DNA from 2 places in the Arthrobacter sp. PAMC25564 genome. Region 2 is predicted to be linked to the other one. Evidence: predicted binding sites of a transcription regulator. Region 2 holds the regulator's gene; the other holds the start of a gene.
The links. The regulator HrcA, encoded in region 2, represses chaperone genes, less so after heat shock. The targets are predictions, from matches to a motif close to TTNGCACTCGNNNNNNNCGAGTGCNAA.

Region 1 (4,918 bases), 1.5 Mb from region 2:
CCGGAACAGGTCCAGGACCGCCATCAGCTCGCCTTGGTTGTTGGTGCCATGGGGCCAGCCGCCGGCCCGCCAGCAGTCGTCATTCACGTACCACGCCCATCCAGCCGGGCCGGGATTTCCTAAAGCCGAACCATCGGCCGCTGCTGTAATCGTCACTGGTCCATCCTGCCAGACGCCGACGGCGGCCCCACCCGAAGGTGGGACCGCCGTCGTCGATCTGCATGTCCTGGTGGCTTGGGGCCGGGTGGTTAGAAACCGCCCATGCCGCCCATGCCGCCCATGTCGTCGCCGCCCATGGCCGGGGAGTTCTTCTCCGGCTTGTCGGCCACAACGGCCTCGGTGGTGAGGAACAGGCCGGCGATGGAAGCCGCGTTCTGCAGGGCAGAGCGGGTGACCTTGACCGGGTCGTTGATGCCGGCAGCCAGCAGGTCCACGTACTCGCCGGTTGCTGCGTTCAGGCCGTGGCCTGCAGGCAGTCCGCGGACCTTGTCGACCACAACGCCCGGCTCGAGGCCGGCGTTGAAGGCGATCTGCTTGAGCGGCGCGTCGATGGCAACGCGGACGATGTTCGCCCCGGTTGCCTCGTCGCCGGAGAGCTGCAGGTTCGCGAATGCCTTGGCACCGGCCTGGATCAGGGCAACGCCACCGCCGGCGACGATGCCCTCTTCCACAGCAGCCTTCGCGTTGCGGACAGCGTCCTCAATGCGGTGCTTGCGTTCCTTGAGCTCAACTTCGGTTGCGGCACCGGCCTTGATGACTGCAACGCCGCCGGCCAGCTTGGCCAGGCGCTCCTGCAGCTTCTCGCGGTCGTAATCCGAATCGGAGTTTTCGATCTCGGCGCGGATCTGGGACACGCGGCCGGCGATCTGGTCAGCGTCGCCAGCACCCTCGACGATTGTGGTCTCGTCCTTGGTCACGGTGACCTTGCGGGCCTTGCCCAGGAGTTCGAGGCCGGCGGTCTCAAGCTTGAGGCCGACTTCCTCGGCGATGACCTGGCCACCGGTGAGGATGGCGATGTCGGCGAGCTGGGCCTTACGGCGGTCACCGAAGCCCGGAGCCTTGACGGCGACGGACTTGAAGGTGCCGCGGATCTTGTTGACGATCAGGGTGGCCAGGGCCTCGCCCTCGATGTCCTCGGCAATGATCAGCAGCGGCTTGCCGGACTGCATGACCTTTTCGAGGATCGCAACCAGGTCCTTGACGCTGGAGATCTTGGAGTTGACGATCAGGATGTACGGATCCTCAAGGACCGTTTCCTGGCGCTCGGCGTCGGTGACGAAGTAAGCGGAGATGTAACCCTTGTCGAAGCGCATGCCCTCGGTGAGCTCAAGCTCGAGGCCGAAGGTGTTGGACTCCTCGACGGTGATGACGCCTTCCTTGCCGACCTTATCCAGGGCTTCGGCAATCAGGGCGCCAATCTCGTTGTCACCGGCGGAGATGGAGGCCGTAGCGGCGATCTCTTCCTTGGTTTCAATTTCCTTCGCGGAAGCCAGGAGCTCACGGGTGACGGCTTCAACCGCCTTCTCGATGCCGCGCTTCAGGGACAGCGGGTCGGCGCCGGCCGCGACGTTGCGCAGGCCTTCCTTGACCAGGGCCTGTGCAAGCACGGTGGCGGTGGTGGTGCCGTCGCCGGCGACGTCATCCGTCTTCTTGGCAACTTCCTTGACCAGCTCGGCGCCGATCTTCTCGAAAGGATCGTCCAGCTCGATCTCCTTGGCGATGGAAACACCATCGTTGGTGATCGTGGGGGCGCCCCACTTCTTTTCGAGGACGACGTTGCGTCCACGCGGGCCGAGGGTGACCTTGACGGCGTCGGCGAGGATGTTCAGGCCCCGCTCAAGACCGCGGCGTGCCTCTTCATCAAATGCAATGATCTTGGCCATAACGGCAGTAGTCCTTTCGGGACAGACGTTAAGAATGAACCTACGCTGCGGTGCCCGCGACGGACGATCCTTGCCCGGCGGCCTCTGTATGCCGCCGGGCCGGGATCTCACCCCAGCCAGGTATTTCTTTCGCTCCCAGACCGGCTGCGCCACTTCGCGACCGGGCGGACCGGGCGTTGTTTTAGCAGTCAATACTCGGGAGTGCTAAATCAATAATTAGCACTCCCCCGGGGAGAGTGCAAGCAGCGGAGACACGCGACACCGCCGTTGCGGCTCTGTATCGGCGGCGTTTCGGCACTGTACCGGCACAGTGCTTCATCGCAATACGCTACGAGCGATCAGCCGCCGGTGCTGCTGGCCGTTTCGCTGCCGCTCATCGTGGCCTTGTTGTCCGCCCCGTAGCTGTAGACCATGTAGTTGGCCGCGGTGACGTCGCCGTTGGCATCGAAGTTGATCCGGCCGGACTCGCCATCATAGTCGGGTCGCTTGCCCGCACGGATCGCATCGGCGCATTCCTGGTAGCTGTGGCAGGCCGTGGACTCGCCCGAGACCTGCGTGCCGCCGGCTGCCATTCCGCCGGACACGGCCACCAGGTTAGCGGCGATGGATGTGCCGGCGTCGTCCTGGGCCGCGGCGGCTGCGACGGCGGCCAGGATGACGGCGTCGTAGGTCTCCGCGGCGAAGGTCATGTCTTTCAGGCCCGGATCGACGGCCACCAGCTTTGACTGGAAGTCCACTGTGGGAAAGACGCCGGGCAGGATTCCCCGGGCGCCGTCGAGAGCCCGGGAGCCGAGGCCGGACCCGTACTGGTTGACGGCGCCGTCGCTGAGGATCAGCTTCTTGCCAGCCTGGCCAACGTTGTTCAGTTCGGCAATGGCGCCCTGGGCGCCGTCGCGGGCAATCAGGATGACATCATCGGGTGCCGCGGCCCTGGCCGCTACGGCGGCCTGCTGGGCCTGGCCGGGTTTGAACTCCGCGTCGGCTACCGGATCCAGCCCGGCCTGCCGGGCTGCCGTGGTAACGGCCGCGGAGACGTCCTTGCCGTAGCTGCCCTCTTCGTGGACAACGGCGACGGTCCTGGCGCCATTGTCCTTCGCGAGCTTGACGAGGACGGGGGCCTGGGCGGTGTCGGCGGCCGCGGTGCGGAAGTAGTAGCCGCCGCTCTTGTACCTGCTGAGCCCGTTGGCCGAGTTCGCGGGGGAAATGACCGCCACCTTGGCATTGGAAAGAACATCAATCGCGCCGGGGGCACGGCTGGAGTCTGTCGGGCCGATGACGACGTCGGCCCTGGCCGCCACAAGTGACTTCGCCTGGGCTGCCGAGTCCTGGCTGACCGTCTCGGGCAGCAACTCCACGGGCTTGCCCTTGTGGCCGCCCGCAGCATTGATTTCCTTGATGGCGAGCCGTGCCGCAGCCAATTGGGGCGCGTTCAGGAAGTCTTGCCGCCCTGTGTTGTCCAGGATCAGGCCGATCCGCAGCGTTCCGTCGCCACTCGCACGAGCCGTGGTCACGCGGGCGCTGCCCGACGGCCCCGCACACCCTGTCATGGCAGCAACAGTCATGACGGCAACAGTCATGACAGCACCGGCGCCGACCGCTCCGGGGACAGCCACTAGGCGGGCCGGACGCTTTCGGCCTGCGGGCCCTTCTCGCCCTCGCCGACCTCAAGCTCGACCCGCTGGCCCTCGTCGAGGGCGCGGTAGCCTTCCCCGAGGATCGCGGACCAGTGCACGAAGACATCGTCCCCCGAACCGTCCACGGTGATGAAGCCGTAGCCCTTTTCGGCGTTGAACCATTTGACGGTTCCCAGTGCCATGATGTCCACACTTTCAGTTAGCTGGCGGACGGCCCACCACGATGTGCGCCGCAGAATGCGAAACGAAGTCCGCAGATACAGTACCTAAAGCATCGCGCACGGGGGCGGCATGCGGGCCGGGTCGGCGGCGAATAGTTATGCAGGCGTCACCGGATCGGGCTACTGGAAGCCTGGCCCCAGCACGACGACGAGCGGGACCTTGAATTCGGCGGACTGCACCATGGTCGGGATGCCAAGGAGCGCGCTCAGGGCCTCGGCGTTGCCCTGCTGCGCTGCGCCGCTGTAGAAGATGACGGAGGTGGACTGCCGTGTGCCGGGCCAGTTGCCCAGGGTGCCGAGTGTCCAGCCCGCTGTCGAGACGGTGCCGCCCACCCGGCTGGCAAGCCCGGCCGTGGTTGTCCCGTTGTAGATGGTCACCGGCTGGCTCTTGTCCACGGCGGGGACGGCCGTCGTCGGCGTACCCTGGGCGGACGCCGGGACCGACGGCGCCTCGCTGGGTGACGCACTCGGAGCCGCGCTGGAGGGCGCCGGGCTTGAGTCCGTGGGTGACGGAGCTGCGGAGGCGCCGGCCTGCCCGGCCGTCAGGGCCGAGGTTGCCCCGGCAGAGGCGAATCCGAGCTTCGGCAGGATCAGGAACGCCACGAGTCCGATGGCCAGGGCTGCGAAACCGGCTGCCAGGATGGCACCCAGGCTGCGGCGCCGGGATAGCGAGACTGCCCGATGGACACCTTGCCGCGTGGAGGTCTCCGGGACCCGGTCAAATTCATCCCGAGCGTATTTGGTCATGGTGAAAGCGACGTCCTTGCTGATTTCTTCCGAAGTTGCCATGGCCGTTTGCGGCAGGAATCTGCGCGTTCGGCCGTGGTTTTACGCGTCTGAACCCAAACGGCGAGCAGTGCGCGCACGTTGGCGTGACGTACGTAGTCTACGCAATCTCTTCACCAACATCGGATCGTGGGCCAGCGCATCCTCGGTATCGATGAGCGCATTGAGGATCTGGTAGTAGTGCGTGGCGGACAGGTCGAAGAGCTCCCGGATGGCCTGTTCCTTGGCTCCGGCGTACTTCCACCATTGCCGTTCCAACGCCAGCATCTGCTGCTCCCGGGCGCTCAGCGGCGACTCCTTGGGGGACCCGTCCAGACCGGTATCCACGCCGGTAGCTTCCGACGTCGGCAGGTGATTTTGCGCTGTTTCGGCCACGTCACACTCCTTGGCTGGT
Region 2 (4,918 bases):
CAGTGTGAAGGCCCCCTATCTGAACGGCACCGCCGCCGCAGCCAGCGACACCGCCCAGTCTGGCGTGTTCAACATCTCGGCGAGCCTCGGCCCGGGAAACTACGAGGTCCGCGTGTCCCAGCTCGAAGCGGGGAACCCGGCCCAGGATCTCAATGTCGACACCCGCGGTTTCACCGTCAAGTAGCCGTCAGGAACCGCCCGGCCCCGCTACCAGCGGCCCAGGATATCGCTCGCCAGCACGGTCGCGGCGGGTCCGGCGGTGGATGAGCGCAGCACGTGGTGGCCCAGTAACGCCGTGACGGCACCGGCGTCGCACAGCCGCGTCACCTCCCGCGGGCTGATGCCACCTTCCGGGCCCACAATCAGCAGGACTTCCCGTGGCAGCCCGGCGGGGTTGCCGCCGTCGGACCCCGGACCGTCCGCCCAGGCCTCGAGCACCTGGCGCAGGGGCCGTACGGCATCTTCGTGCAGGATGACCGCGAGGTCCGCGGCGGCCACGGCCGCCTGCAGGCCGGGGCCGTCGACGGCGGCCCGCACCTCCGGGATCCAGGCCCGCCGCGCCTGTTTCGCAGCAGCCGTGACGACCGACTGCCATTTGGCGTGGGCCTTCACGGCCCGCTCGGCCTTCCACCGGACGATGGAACGCTCCGCCTGCCAGGGGACGACCGCGTCGATGCCCAGCTCGGTGGCGGTCTCGGCCGCGAGCTCGTCGCGGTCGCCCTTGGCGAGGGCCTGCACGAGGACCAGCCGGACATCAGGCCGGGGTTCCACGGCGAGGTCCGCGCACTCCACGGTCAACGCGCCGGGTGCGGCGGCGGTCACGGTGCCGGTGAGCCGCTTGCCCGCGCCGTCGGCGACGTCCACAGTCTCACCGACGGCGAGACGCTTTACGGTGACCGCGTGGCGGGCCTCGGCTCCCTCCAGGCGGAAGGTCGAACCGGGGACCTGCGCATCGAGGGTCCCTGGGGCGGTGAAGAAGACCGGGTTGCTCACCGCTACAGGTTCCCGAGCCGGTCCCGGAGCTTGGCGAACACGCCGCCGCTGGCGGCGAGCTTGCCCTCGGTGAACTGTTCGCCGCGCAGCTTGGCGAGCTGCCGGAGCAGGTCTTCCTGGGCGCCGTCGAGCTTGGCCGGGGTATCCACCTGGAGGTGGACCTTGAGGTCTCCGCGGCCGTAGCCGCGCAGGTGGGTGACGCCGAGTCCGCGCAGGGTGATGACCTCGCCGGACTGGGTACCAGCCTTGACATCAATCTCCTGCGGACCGTCGAAGGTGTCGAGGCTGAGCTCGGTGCCGAGGGCGGCGGCCGTCATCGGAATGTTGAGGCTGGCGTGCAGGTCATCGCCCTCGCGGACGTAGGTGGCGTCGTTGTTGACCCGGATCTCCACGTAGAGGTCGCCGGCGGGGCCGCCGGCGGGGCCCGCCTCGCCCTGACCCGAAAGCTGGATGCGCGTTCCGGTGGCGACGCCGGCCGGAACCTTGACGGTCAGGGAACGGCGGCTGCGGATCCGGCCCTGGCCGCTGCACTCGTTGCAGGGATCCTTGATGACCGTGCCGAAGCCCTCGCAGGTGCCGCAGGGGGCGGTGGTCATGACCTGGCCGAGGATGGAGCGGACGGCTCGCTGGACCTGGCCGCTGCCGCCGCAGATGTCGCAGCGTTCCGGGTGGCTGCCATCGCGGCAGCAGGAGCCTTCGCAGGTGGGGCAGGTGACGGCGGTGTCGACTTCGAGCTTCTTGTTGACGCCGAACACGGCGTCACGCAGGTCGATCCGCACGCTGATCAGGGCGTCCTGGCCGCGGCGGACCCTGGACGCCGGGCCGGACTGGCCGCCGGCGCCGAAGAAGGTCTCGAAGATGTCCTGGAAGGCGAAGCCCTGGCCGGAGTAGCTGCCGCCGCCGAAGCCGTTGTCGGTGCCGTTTTCATTGCCGGTGGTGTCGTAGATCCGGCGTTTCTGCGGATCGGACAGCACCTCGTAGGCGTGCGTGACCGCCTTGAAACGGTCAGAGGCATCATCCCCGGGGTTCACGTCCGGGTGCAGGTTCCGTGCCAGCTTGCGGTAAGCCTTTTTGATCTCTTCCCCCGTCGCTTCGCGGGAGACTCCAAGAACGTCGTAATGGCTGCTCAAAGTTCGTTTCTCTTCCTCGTTGTACTGCCGGTGTTGTACTGCCGGTAAGGGGCAAAAAGTCCAGTGTGCGACGGCCCGCGGCGCTGCCGGCTGAGCCGTCCCGGCGCTTCAGGGCCGGTTCTTCAGGGTCCGAGGATCCTCGAAAGGTAGCGGGCCACCGCACGGACGGCCGCCATGGTGGTTGGATAGTCCATCCGCGTGGGGCCCAGCACGCCGACCTTGGCCGTGGCATCCGGGCCGTAACCCGTCGCGACCACGGAGGCCTCGGCCAGCCCGTCATACGGGTTTTCCCGTCCGATGCTCACCGTCACGCCGCGCGGGTCCTCGGCCATCTCGCTGAGCAGGCGGAGCATGACCACCTGCTCTTCCAGCGCTTCGAGCACCGGGCCGATGCTCAGCGGGAAATCAACGTTGGAACGGGCAAGGTTCGCCGTCCCGGCCATCACCATGCGCTCTTCGCGGCTGCTGGCGGCAAGGGCTTCGAGGCCGCGGGCCAGCGACTGGGCCGCGGCGCGCCGGACCGGCTGGCAGCTCGCGACGACGGCCTGCAGGTTCTGCGGCAGCAGGTTCAGCGGGGTGCCGGACAGGCTGCCGAGGAACTGGTTCCGCAGCTCCGCGAGGGCGTCGTCGGGCAGGTCCCGGCCGATGTCGATGATGCGCTGTTCCACCTTGCCGGTATCCGCAATCAGCACGGCCAGCACCTTCCGGGGCGCGAGCAGCACAAATTCGATATGCCGCACGCGGGCGCGGCTCAGATGCGGATACTGCACGACGGCGACCTGGTTGGTCAGCTGCGCGAGCAGCCGGACGGTCCGGTCCAGCACGTCGTCGAGGTCGTCCGAGCCCTCCAGCAACGCCTGGATCGCACGGCGTTCCGCGGGGGAAAGCCGCTTGACCGCCGAAATCTGGTCCACGAAGAGCCGGTAGCCCTTGTCCGTGGGGATCCGTCCGGCACTGGTGTGCGGGGCCGTGATCAGTCCCTCGTCTTCCAAGGCGGCCATGTCGTTGCGGATGGTGGCGCTGGACACGCCGAGGTGGTGCCGTTCAACGAGTGCCTTGGAGCCAACGGGCTCGCGGGAATGGACGTAGTCCTCCACGATGGCGCGCAGCACTTCGAGTTTGCGCGGTTCGCTCACGCTCCACCTCCAATCGGCTTTCCCGCATGCGGTGCCGCCCGCCGCCTGCCGGTAAAAGCGGCCCGCGGTTAGCACTCGACATACCTAAGTGCTAACCAGTCTAATATGAGTCGCCGCGTTGTTAGCATTGGATTCGCTCCGGGCGTTACTCCCGGGCTGGTGTTTCCGGGCGTAGCTGTTTCCGGGCACAGCCCGGCCGCCCCTCGATCGTTTCCCTGACCGCCGTACATTCCGAGTGCAAAGCAGTGTGTAAGAGATGTCGTACCAGAACTGGGGACCCCAGGACCTGTCCGCTCCCGCCAAGACGCAACTCCCCGAGGTTCCGGTGGAACGGGACATGGTGCTCGAGGAAGTGCAGACCGGCTGGGTCGGCGCGGTCACGCGCGTCGAGAAGTCCGGCGGGATGCATGTCGTGGCCCTCGAGGACCGCCGGGGCAAGTCCCGGTCCTTCCAGCTGGGTTTCGGTTTCCTGCTGGACGGCCAGCCCATCCGCCTGATGCCCCCGGCACCCCGGAAGAACCCGGCCCCCGCTCCCACCCGCACTGCCTCGGGATCGGTCCGGGTTGAGGGCCAGCGCGCCCAGGTGGCGAAGGCCAGCCGGATCTGGGTGGAAGGCAAACACGACGCCGAACTCGTCGAAAGGGTCTGGGGCGACGACCTCCGGGTGGAAGGCATTGTGGTCGAGCCGCTGCACGGCATTGATGACCTCGCCGGCGCCGTGGCGGCCTTCCGCCCGGGCCCGGGCCGGCGGCTCGGGGTGCTGGTGGACCACCTTGTGCCGGATTCCAAGGAATCCAGGATTGCGGCCGCGGTCATGGCCTCCCCTGGCGCCGCAGGGAACGTGCTGATCGTGGGCCACCCCTATGTGGACGTCTGGCAGGCCATCCGCCCCGCAGTCCTGGGCATTGAGCAGTGGCCGGTGATCCCGCGCGGGATGGACTGGAAGACCGGCATCCTGACGGCCTTCGGCTGGCCGCACAGCACCAAGGAGGACATCGGGCTGGGCTGGCAGAAGCTCCTCGGCGCTGTCCGCAGCTACGCCGACCTCGAACCTTCCCTGCTGGGCCGGGTGGAGGAGGTCATCGACTTCCTCACCGTGCCCTAGGCATTCCGCCCGGCGCACCATCACGGCCGGGCCCGATCCACTTTTCACGCCCAGGCAAGTATTCTTGGTACGGCGGCTCCATGCGGGGCCCGGCTCTCCCAGGCACCAACGCACCACCGCAATCCGAAGGATGTAACCGTGGCAGATGACGCACGCGAACACACGGGCCACCAGGCCGGCCATGGCCAGCCCCCGTACCATGGCGTTCCCGCAAATGCGCTGCCGCTGACGGCAAACGAGGACCGGCAGTGGGCCACCCTGGCGCACTTTGGCGGAATCCTTGGCTGTGTACCGTCGTTGCTGATCTATCTGATTTTCAAGGACCGCGGCCCGTTCACGGCCCAGGAGTCCAAGGAAGCGCTCAACTTCACGCTTCCGCCCACGATTGCCGCGGTGCTGGCGAACATCCTGGTGTTCCTGCCGGTGGTGGGCAACCTCTTCGCGGTCCTGGCCACCGTGATCTGGATTGCGGTCACGTGTTTCTCCGTCGCGGCGGGCATCCACGTCAACCGTGGCCAGCCGCACCGCTACGAGTTCAACCTGCGCTGGATCAA

Region 1: groL (chaperonin GroEL) is a predicted target of HrcA. The motif match lies at 2,065-2,091, and genes of this name have one in related genera.

The regions. Positions count from the first base shown of each region.
Region 1 covers NZ_CP039290.1:4,102,747-4,107,664, forward strand. Annotated here, with positions in the region: gene E5206_RS18865 (ribonuclease HI family protein) at 1-156, opposite strand, end outside; gene groL (chaperonin GroEL) at 249-1,883, opposite strand; gene E5206_RS18875 (ABC transporter substrate-binding protein) at 2,222-3,445, opposite strand; gene E5206_RS18880 (cold-shock protein) at 3,496-3,699, opposite strand; gene E5206_RS18885 (LytR C-terminal domain-containing protein) at 3,859-4,527, opposite strand; gene E5206_RS18890 (DUF3263 domain-containing protein) at 4,567-4,851, opposite strand.
Region 2 covers NZ_CP039290.1:2,572,548-2,577,465, reverse strand. Annotated here, with positions in the region: gene E5206_RS12045 (GerMN domain-containing protein) at 1-184, shown strand, start outside; gene E5206_RS12040 (16S rRNA (uracil(1498)-N(3))-methyltransferase) at 208-993, opposite strand; gene dnaJ (molecular chaperone DnaJ) at 996-2,123, opposite strand; gene hrcA (heat-inducible transcriptional repressor HrcA) at 2,246-3,259, opposite strand; gene E5206_RS12025 (DUF3097 domain-containing protein) at 3,516-4,364, shown strand; gene E5206_RS12020 (DUF4870 domain-containing protein) at 4,503-4,918, shown strand, end outside.